Regions from separate parts of the Geobacillus sp. FSL K6-0789 genome, predicted to be linked through region 2. Evidence: predicted binding sites of a transcription regulator. Region 2 holds the regulator's gene; the other holds the start of a gene.
The links. The regulator Rex, encoded in region 2, represses fermentation and respiration genes when NADH is low (regulators of the CRP and FNR family bind a similar motif). The targets are predictions, from matches to a motif close to TTGTGAAATATTTCACAA.

Region 1 (5,358 bases), 450 kb from region 2:
TGATATGCCCATCTTCGATTTTTAAGTCATAAATCAACCCTAAATCGACGACGTTAATGCCGAGCTCCGGATCAAGGACCGTTTTCAGCTGTTGAATGGCAAGTTCGCGGACATCCATCGTTCTTTTCCTCCTCATTCGCTTATTTTCGGAAGACCGTTAAAATCGTTCCGGCAAAGGCAACGCTTAATCCAGCCAACAGTACTTGAGTGATGGCGAACAGCGGCACGCTCGCGACAGCAAGCGCAACGGCCGCCAGCGCGAGGGCGAAAAGCCATAGGCGGCATTGGACGGTGACGGCTCGTTCATTCATCATTTGTTTTAACGTCGGCACGTTTTGTTGGCCGACTTTTTCGCTGTAGCGATGCGTCCACCATAAAAACGGCACGATTTTGAACAAATAGCCGACGATGCTGAAGAGAATCCAGCCGACAATGAATAGATAAACAATGATGCCAAGCAGCCGTCCGCTGCCGACGACGATGGCGACAAAGGCGGCAACGTGCAGCACAAGGCCGATGACGATGGCCGAAAGCGAAAAGCGGAACGGGCGGTCAAGCGTTTTTTTCATCCGCTTTTGCAAAATGGCGCGGATATGCCAGGCGAAAACAAGGAATCCGCTCATGAGCAAGGCTGCACCGGCTATAAGCCATGCGTGGCTTCGCAAGAATAAGCTGGCGAACGCCACCGCAATCCCGCTGATGTACAGCGCATAGACGTAACGCGCCGGCCGCAGCGAAAAGCCGTGGGCGAGCGAGAACATCGGTACCATTTTGTACGAAAAGCCTATGATGAGCAGTGTGAACCAGCCGCACAGCCCGAACAGCACATGCAAGCCGAACACCGTTTCATGACTGTTGGCGCCTGTGGCGGCGAAAAAGTGAAAGGCAAGCAGCCCTCCAGCGGCGCCCGTCAGCAGCAAAAACAACAAGGAAGTCGCGACAAACAGCGTCATGATCGTTTTGTTTTTTTGTTGTTTTAATGTCATCGCCATTTGCCAGACAAACAGCACGATGCCGAACAGCAGAAGCAAGCCAGGGAGAAACGCTTGGTTTGGCGTAAACGCTAAACTGGCGGCAAAGGCGACGATGCCGAGAGCGGTGATCGCAAACTGCCAAAAACCGAGCCGCTCGCTCCAAATCGGCGTCAAAAAGGCGACCGGAACGAGCTGGTACATCGCCCCCATGGCCGTCATCAATGCAAAGCCAAGCAACGCCAAGTGGGCCGCCGCCCATACGAACGGCAGCCGGAACGCGCCGCTGCTAAGTGAGGGAATCGCTCCAAGCAACATAAGCTGCGACGCGGCGAACGCCAACACGGCGAACATGATAAACGAGAACGGAAGACGGACGTCTGTTTCCGTCCCCGTGCGAGTAGGAAACACGTTGCTCATCCTTTCGTAATGCGGATTTCAAAGCTGCCGTCTTCGCGTGCGACCGTCTCGTGCCGGTAGCCGAGCTCGTCAAGCTGTTCGTACAAAAACATCGGGCGGCGGTCGTTAATGATCGTCAGCGTCTCCCCAGGATTCAGCTTCGCGAGGGCAGCGAGCGTCCGCATCATCGGCTGCGGCGGCTCGAGTCCGCGGTTATCGAGGATCATCGGTCATCCCCCCTGCTTCACAAACGTTACTTTCCAATGTTTTTTTTCGATTTGTTCGGCCTCGTAAGTAAATCCTTTCGCTTTCATAATCGGAAACAGCGGCAGCGGCTTGAATGGAGCGTGCAAAATGAACGTATCGCCCGGCTGCAGCGGTTTGATGGCGTTCATAATTTTTTCAAACGGCTCACGTTTCTGCCGCAAATCTTCGCGCACATCGAGTTCAATCGTCACACCCATGCGCTTTCCTCCTTTTTGACTATCATGATAATTATTTTCACTGTGGAATGTTGTGATATAGCTCACATCTTTCGGCCGAAACATGACATATTCCACTTTGGAAAAAAGGTTTCGTTTTCGTTTGAAAGGGCGGAATAGCATGTTCCAGAAAGATGGGCTTGCCGAAATGTTTGAAAGGAAACCCCATCAGCTCCATTGCGCATCCCGACCGGTACCGGACGATGGGGAAAAAGGAGTTAGAAAAAGATTTCTTGTTCGAGCCCTTCGCGGTCAATCAAATAAAAGCCGTGTTCGTCGACGTCAATCAGCCCTTTCCGTTTCAGCTGGCTCAACGTCCGGCTGACCGTTTCCCGGGCGGTGCCGATCATGTTGGCCAGCTCGCGGTTCGTCACATGGGCGGTGAGACGGTGCCACTTCCCTTGTTTGACGGCGTTCGTGCGCGTCAGACGCAACAAAAGCAGCACGATTTGTTCGTACGTATTATGGAGCACTTGCGCCTCAAGCCGGTTTTGCAAGTCGACGATTTTTTCGCCCATGACGCGGAACAGTTTTATGCAAAGTTCAGGGCTCGCCATCAGCACTTGTTCGAAATCGTGGATCGGGATCGCGATCAATGTCGCTTCCTCGACCACTTCGGCGTGGGCCGGATAGGTGCCTTTTAAGAAAAAGCCGGCATGCGGAAACATTTCTCCCGTCTGCAAAATCGAAACGATTTGTTCTTTCCCGCTGAAGTCCGTTTTATAAATTTTTACCGTGCCGGAATGAATGAAATAGACACGTTCTAACGGGTCGCCTTGCATAAAGACAAACGTCCGCGGCTTGTAAACGCGCACGTGGGAAATGGCAACCAGCGAATCAAGCTCGTAATCGGACAGTTCACGAAACAACGGAACAGCTTTTAAGCGGTCTTTCATCCAATGGTTCGCCATGGCGTTCTCTCCTTTGGAAATGTGACAAAAGTGTGGCGGCTGTCAACAGAGCATCGATGCTTTTCTCTTTTTGAACATCCGCGCCGTTTGGCCTTTTTTGCCTTCATTGTATACATTCTTACGCCATAAAGCTGTGATATAAATCATAACGGACATTTGTCCCAGCTCACAAACCGGCCTCGATTCAGCACGCTACAATGGGGGCGAACAAACGAGAAGGAGGTTGTCTCATATGGAAGTTCATCGATCCGTTCGCCCCAACATGCGGCCGGGGCGGCAAACGACCAACGGTTTTCTCAAATCGATTCTCATTTTCACCATTTTAATCAGCTTCACTGTCCTGCTTGTCGGCGGATATTGGATTTTTAAAGAAATGGCGCCGAGGCCGAAGGAAGTGCGCAGTGAAGACGGCCAAGTGTTGATGACGAAAGAAACGATCATCGGCGGGCAGGCCGTCTTCCAAAAATACGGGCTGATGGATTACGGAACCGTGCTTGGGCATGGGTCGTATATGGGGCCGGACTATACGGCGGAAGCGTTGAAAATTTATACGGAAGGCATGCAAGATTACAAAGCAAAAGAGCGGTATCACAAACCGTTTGCCGATTTAACCGCCGATGAGAAAACGATCATCCGCGAACAAGTCATCAAGGAAATGCGAAAAAATCGCTACAACCCGGTTACGGATGTTCTCGTCCTGACAGATGCGCAAGTATACGGGTTGGAAAAAGTGCGCGACTATTACCGCGACGTGTTCACCAATGGCGACGGTTGGGGATTGAAAAAAGGATTGATCAAAGAAAGTGACATGCCAAAATCAAGCCGTGCTTGGGTCGCGGACGGCGACCAAATCAAGCAAATTGCCGACTTTTTCTTCTGGACCGCTTGGCTGTCAAGCACGCCAAGACTTGGCGACCACATCACCTATACGAACAACTGGCCGTACTATGAGGACGCCGGCAATACGATGTCATTTTCCGCGGTATGGTGGAGCGGCGCGAGCGTCACGATTTTGATTTTGTTCATCGGGATCATTTTGTATGTGTTCCACCGCTATCAGTTAAGCATGCAAGAAGCGTATACAGAAGGAAAGTTTCCGGTCATCGATTTGCGGCGGCAGCCGCTGACTCCGTCGCAAGTGAAAGCGGGCAAATATTTCGTTGTCGTCGCCGCGCTCTTTTTCGTGCAAGCGATGTTCGGGGCGTTGCTCGCCCACTACTATACGGAACCGGACAGCTTCTTCGGCATCAAATGGATCCATGACCTATTGCCGTTTAACATCGCCAAAGGGTATCATTTGCAGCTGGCGATTTTCTGGATTGCCACCGCTTGGCTTGGCATGGGGATTTTCATCGCGCCGCTTGTCGGTGGGCAAGAGCCGAAAAAGCAAGGGCTGCTCGTCGATCTGCTCTTCTGGGCGCTTGTCGTCCTTGTCGCCGGCAGCATGATCGGCCAATGGCTAGGCGTCAACGGCTACTTAGGGAACAGCTGGTTCTTGTTTGGCCACCAAGGTTGGGAATACATTGAGCTCGGCCGCGTTTGGCAAATCATTTTAGTCGTGGGCATGCTGCTTTGGCTGTTCATCGTCTTTCGCGGCATCAAACGAGGGCTGAAGCAAGAAAGCGACAAAGGCGGGCTCATCCACTTGCTGTTTTACTCAGCCATCGCCGTTCCGTTCTTTTACATCTTCGCGTTCTTTATCGAGCCGGATACGAACTTTACGATGGCTGACTTTTGGCGCTGGTGGATCATCCACTTATGGGTCGAAGGCATTTTCGAAGTGTTCGCCGTTGTTGTCATCGGGTTTTTGCTCGTACAAATGAGATTGGTGACGAAAAAATCGACAGTCCGGGCTCTCTATTTCCAATTTACGATTTTATTGGGCAGCGGTGTGATCGGCATCGGCCACCACTATTACTACAACGGTTCACCGGAAGTATGGATCGCTCTTGGCGCGGTGTTCTCGGCGCTCGAGGTCATTCCGCTTACGCTCCTTATTTTAGAAGCGTACGAACAATATAAAATGATGCGCGACGGCGGGGTCAACTTCCCGTATAAGGCCACATTCTGGTTTTTGATCTCCACAGCGATCTGGAACTTGGTCGGCGCCGGGGTGTTCGGCTTTCTCATCAATTTGCCGGCGGTCAGCTACTTTGAACACGGGCAATTCTTAACGCCGACCCACGGCCATGCGGCGATGATGGGCGTGTATGGCATGTTTGCGATCGCCGTGCTTCTTTACTCGCTGCGCAACATCGTCAAACCGGAAGCATGGAACGACAAATGGCTGAAATTCTCTTGCTGGATGCTGAACATCGGCCTGGCTGGCATGGTTCTCATCACGCTTCTCCCGGTTGGGGTGCTGCAAATCAAAGAAGCGTTTGAACACGGCTATTGGGCGTCCCGTTCGCCTTCGTTCTTGCAACAAGACGTCGTACAAAACTTGCTGCTTGTCCGCTTTGTTCCGGATACGATCTTTTTGATCGGCGTCGTTGCGTTGCTTGTTTTCGCCATCAAGGTGCTGTTCCATTTGCGCAAGCCAACGCACGGCGAAGGGGAAGAGCTGCCGGTGGCGAATTTGGCGGAGGAAGAATA
Region 2 (5,358 bases):
GTGGGGACTTGTTGTGCATATTTTTATCCATAGGTTGTGGACAATGTGGAAAAGTAAAAAAAACATGATAACGGCGAGGAGTGCAATACACAATCATTTTTTCATAGAGGAAAGGGATTGATTGTGGATAATGTGGTAATAACTTCTGTTTTGCACAGAAAAGTGTGGATTTCTTTGTGGATAATGTGATTAACACAAAAACGGGGCTGACCTAAAAGGTCGCCTGCCTTCAAGATAGGCGCACGTCTAGTGCGGCAGAAACAGCAAGCATATATATGCAACGAAAGAGGGTGTTCCAATCCTTTGGGGACACCCTCTTGTCAGTCATCGTCCTTCACCTAAGAAGCAGCTTTCATGAACAAGGCAAAAGGCTGCTAAACGAGTTGGCCTGTGATCGGCCTGGCGCGGTGATGCGCACGAGCAGTGCACATGAAGCCGCTAGATGCCCGTGTTGGCGTTCCCTGGCAGCGGATTGGCTCAAAACGAGGCGTAGAGCTGTTCCCACTCGGCCAATAACGTTTCAAGCTGCTGTTTCCGCTTTTCGTTTTCTTGCGTGAGCTGCTGCACGGTTTCATAATCGCCGTATACAGACGGGTCGCACAGCTGCTGCTCGGTTTCAGCGATTTGTGCTTCCAGTGCGGCGATCTCGGCTTCGATCTCTTCCAGACGGCGCTGCCGTTGGCGCTGTCGTCTTTTTTCCTCTTTTTCTTGCTCGTATGTGGATTTGGCTGTTTCGCCGCTGTCCGGTGATGCGGGCGGGTGGGAGTCCAGGCGCGCCAATTCGCGCATTTCTTCTTTTTTCGCCACGTAATAGTCATAGTCTCCTAAATATTCGACAAGCCCATCGCCCGAGAGTTCAAACAGCTTTGTCGCGATGCGATTAATGAAATAGCGGTCGTGGGAGACGAACAAGATCGTTCCCGGATAGTCGACAAGCGCCTGCTCGAGCATCTCTTTGCTGTCAAGGTCGAGATGGTTGGTCGGTTCATCCAACAAGAGAACGTTGGCTTTTTGCAGCATGAGTTTGGCGAGCGCCAGGCGTGCTTTCTCTCCGCCGCTTAAGGCGGAAACCGGTTTTAAGACGTCGTCGCCGGAAAACAAAAAGTTGCCGAGCACGGTGCGAATTTCTTTTTCGGTTTTGTCCGGGTAGGCGTCCCACAACTCGTCGAGCACTCGTTTGTTTGTCGACAGTTCCGCCTGGTTTTGGTCGTAATAGCCGATTTTCACATTTGCACCGTACCGGAGCTTTCCGGATTGGACTGGGAGCTTTCCGGCGATCGTCTTCAACAATGTCGACTTGCCGATGCCGTTTGGTCCGACCAAGGCGACACTCTCCCCCCGTGTTATGCGAAAGCTGATTTGGCGGATGACCGGTGCGCCTTCGCGATAGCCGGCGGTCAATTGCTCTGCGGTGAGCACCTCATGGCCGCTCGGCCGCTCAATCGCAAAAGAAAAAGAAGCTGATTTTTCATCTCCGGCCGGGCGTTCAAGCCGCTCCATTTTTTCGAGCTGCTTTCGCCGGCTTTGCGCCCGTTTCGTTGTCGAGGCGCGGGCGATGTTGCGCCGGATGAAGTCTTCGAGGCGGGCGATTTCCTCCTGTTGCTTTTCGTATCGTTTTAGCTCTTGTTCGTATTGCTCGGCCCGAAGCTCCAAATAGCGGCTGTAATTGCCGCTATACCGCTTAAGCGTCGCGTTGGACAGCTCGTACACTTCGGTGACGACTTTGTCCAAAAAGTAGCGGTCATGGGAAACGAGCAGAACGGCGCCGGGGTATGCCTGTAAATATTGCTCGAGCCATGTGAGCGTATCGAGGTCCAAATGGTTCGTCGGCTCGTCTAAAATAAGCAAGTCCGGCTTGGCCAACAGCAGTTTTCCAAGGGCGAGCCGCGTCCGCTGTCCGCCGCTTAGCGAGGAAACGGGCGTTGTTTGGTAATCGTATGACGAAAATTGCAGCCCGTGCAAAACAGAGCGGATGTCGGCTTCATACTGATAGCCCCCTTGTTCTTTGTATTGCTCTTGCAAGTTGTCATACGCTTGAAGCGTTTTTTCGTAGCGGGACGGATCGGCGAGCAGATCCGGGTCGCCAAGCTGGGCGCCGAGCTCTGCTAGCTGCGCTTCGATCGCCCGGAGCGGCGCGAATACGTCCAGCATCTCGTCCCAAATGGAGCGTGACGAGTCGAGCCCGCTGTTTTGCGCCAAATAGCCGATTTTGATATGGCTTGGCTTGATGATTTCACCGCTGTCGGAAGAAAGTTCGCCGGCGATGATCTTCAGCAGCGTCGATTTGCCTGCGCCGTTGCGGCCGACAAGAGCAATGCGGGCGCGGGACTGTATTTCTAGTTTTATATTCGATAAAATAAGGTCAGCGCCAAAATATTTCGTGATTCCATTCACTTGCAAAATGATCATGTCCGTCACCTCGCGAATAGTTTAACGTAAGTCGCGAAAACGGTCAAAGACAGATAACGAAAAATGGTGTATAGTGATAAATGGAGGAGATTGTCTTGTCATCGTTTACGCATTTCAATGAACAAGGCCGGGCGAAAATGGTCGACATTACGAACAAGGAAGATACGATCAGGATAGCGGTGGCGAGAACGAGCGTCACCGTCAATGAAGAGATTTACGAAAAGATGACGAACAATGCCATTGAGAAAGGTGATGTGCTGGCGGTAGCCCAGGTGGCCGGGGTCATGGCGGCGAAAAAAACGGCCGATCTTATTCCGATGTGCCATCCGCTTATGTTAAAAGGCGTCGATATTGCCTTTGCTTGGGAAAAAGAGGCGGAAGCGTATAAACTTGTGATTACCGTGACGGTCAAAACGAAAGGGAGCACAGGAGTGGAGATGGAAGCGCTGACGGCGGCTTCGGTATGCGCATTGACTGTGTACGACATGTGCAAATCGCTCGATAAAGGAATGACGATCGGTCCAACGTATTTGGTCGAAAAAACGGGCGGGAAGTCCGGCCATTATCGACGGAAAACCGATTAGCTGGGGGATGAAACGATGAGCAACGAACAACCGAAAATCCCGCAGGCGACTGCCAAGCGTCTGCCGTTATACTATCGGTTTTTGAAAAATTTACATGCCTCAGGGAAGCAGCGCGTGTCCTCCGCCGAGCTGAGCGAGGCGGTGAAAGTCGATCCGGCGACAATTCGCCGCGACTTTTCGTATTTTGGCGCGCTTGGCAAAAAGGGATACGGGTATAATGTCAATTATTTGTTGTCGTTTTTCCGCCAGACGCTTGAAGAGGATGAGGTGACCGAAGTCGCCTTGTTTGGCGTCGGCAATTTAGGCACCGCCTTTTTAAACTACAACTTTTCGAAAAATAACAACACGAAAATTGTCATGGCGTTTGATGTCGATGAACGGAAGGTCGGAACGACAGTCGGCGGGGTGCCGGTCTATCATCTCGATGAGCTGGAGGAGCGGCTTCGCGGCGACATTCCGATCGCGATTTTAACCGTGCCGGCCGCCGCGGCTCAAGCGCTGACCGACCGCCTTGTCGCGCAAGGAATTAAAGGCATTTTAAACTTTACTCCGGCGCGGTTGAACGTGCCGAACCATATTCGTGTCCATCATATCGATTTAGCCATTGAGCTGCAGTCGCTCGTCTATTTTTTGAAAAACTATCCATCGCCATCGTAAAAAGGAGAGAACAACACATGAAATATTTGTTGCTCGTTCTTGTCATTTTGTTGCTGTTTGGCACGAAAAAGCTGCCGGAGTTGGGGCGGTCGTTCGGCCAGTCGCTTCGCGAGTTTAAAGACGCCACAAAAGGGCTCGCTGATGACGAAGAAACGAAAACCGACCGATGACAAGGCAGGATGGGGAAACGATGAATGACAAAGAAATGTCCGTGTATGAACACCTCGGAGAGCTGCGGAAACGGCTGATCATCGTGCTTCTCTTTTTCGTTGCGGCGCTTGTAGCCAGCTTCTTTTTTGTCGATGACGTCATTGTGTATTTGCAGCACACTGCGGAAGCGAAACAGCTGACGATGAACGCGTTCCGCCTCACCGATCCGATTAAAGTGTATTTTCAGTTTGCCTTTGTCATCGCCGCTGTACTGACTGCTCCGGTGCTGTTGTATCAAATTTGGGCGTTTGTCAGTCCGGGGCTGTATGAAAAAGAGCGGAAAGCAACGCTCAGCTACATTCCAGCATCGATCATTCTATTTTTAGCCGGGGTTGGTTTTGCGTATTTCGTCTTGTTTCCATTTGTCGTCCGGTTTATGAATCAGCTGGCGGAACGGCTCGGCATTCAACAGATGATCGGCATTAATGAATATTTTCAGTTTTTGCTGCAGCTCGTGCTGCCGTTTGGCATCGTGTTTCAGCTGCCGATTGTTGTCCTGTTTTTCACCCGCTTAGGGCTTATTACGCCGCAGCTTCTTGTTCGCATCCGCAAGTATGCGTATTTGGCGCTGCTTATTTTAGCGGCCGCCATTACGCCGCCGGATGTGTTGTCGCAAGTGATCGTCATGATTCCACTGACGCTTTTGTATGAGGGGAGCATCTGGGTTGCCAAAATCGGCTATCGAAAGGCGCAATTAGCGGCGGAGGAAGGAAGCGGCGATCCATATTGAGGGCAGCATCAAGAGGACGGTTCATACGGCGCCAGGCAAAAACCCTCCCCCAATGGGGAGGGTTTTATTGTCTCGGTGTGAAGAACAAGCGAAAGGCGGTGCCGAAATCAAAAGCGGCCAGCGCCGCCAACGCGATGGTTGAGACGTTCCAAATCGTTTCATGAACGCTTTCGATCGCCAAATACGTAAACAGGAAGCCCAAGATGAAATACGGAACAGAAAACAGCCGCGGATGGCGCGTCATAGCCAAATCCTCCAAATGGCCAGCGGCAGTTCCGCTTGGCGCATCATGTTTTCCAATTCATCAGCCAACAAAATTTGAACGGCAACGACAAACGTGTTCATTGCTACATGGGCGAACATCGGCACGAAAATGCGTCCGGTTTTGGCGTATAAAAAGGCGAACACCATCCCCATGGATGTGTACAAAAGCAAATGCTCCGGCTCCATGTGGGCGAGAGCAAACAGAAGCGAGCTGGCCAGCGCTGCCAACCAAAAGTTGTATTTTTCATAAAGCGAGCCAAAAATGATTTTGCGGAAGATGAGTTCCTCCAAAACCGGGCCGATGACCGACGTGACGACGACGAGCAATGGCGTCAGGCGGATGATGTCGATGATTTGCCTTGTGTTTTCCGAGCCCGGCTCAATGCCCAATAGACGCCATTCGATGTTGGCGGCAACGCTTTGCGCGGCAAGCGCCAAAAAGACGCCCGAGATCGCCCACATCCATGACGAGGCGAGCGGCAGCCGCCGCATTGTCCGTTCATC

Region 1: a site for Rex is predicted at 1,885-1,902, ahead of NSQ51_RS03740 (DUF2249 domain-containing protein). Genes of this name have one in related genera too.

Annotation. Positions count from the first base shown of each region.
Region 1 covers NZ_CP151966.1:706,353-711,710, forward strand. Annotated here, with positions in the region: gene NSQ51_RS03725 (metal-sulfur cluster assembly factor) at 1-118, opposite strand, end outside; gene NSQ51_RS03730 (membrane protein) at 141-1,391, opposite strand; gene NSQ51_RS03735 (DUF2249 domain-containing protein) at 1,388-1,597, opposite strand; gene NSQ51_RS03740 (DUF2249 domain-containing protein) at 1,601-1,834, opposite strand; gene NSQ51_RS03745 (Crp/Fnr family transcriptional regulator) at 2,071-2,763, opposite strand; gene NSQ51_RS03750 (nitric-oxide reductase large subunit) at 2,996-5,358, shown strand, end outside.
Region 2 covers NZ_CP151966.1:254,877-260,234, forward strand. Annotated here, with positions in the region: gene NSQ51_RS01415 (ABC-F family ATP-binding cassette domain-containing protein) at 478-2,409, opposite strand; gene moaC (cyclic pyranopterin monophosphate synthase MoaC) at 2,505-2,993, shown strand; gene NSQ51_RS01425 (redox-sensing transcriptional repressor Rex) at 3,009-3,650, shown strand; gene tatA (twin-arginine translocase TatA/TatE family subunit) at 3,668-3,820, shown strand; gene tatC (twin-arginine translocase subunit TatC) at 3,841-4,590, shown strand; gene NSQ51_RS01440 (YdiK family protein) at 4,655-4,834, opposite strand; gene NSQ51_RS01445 (type II CAAX endopeptidase family protein) at 4,831-5,358, opposite strand, start outside.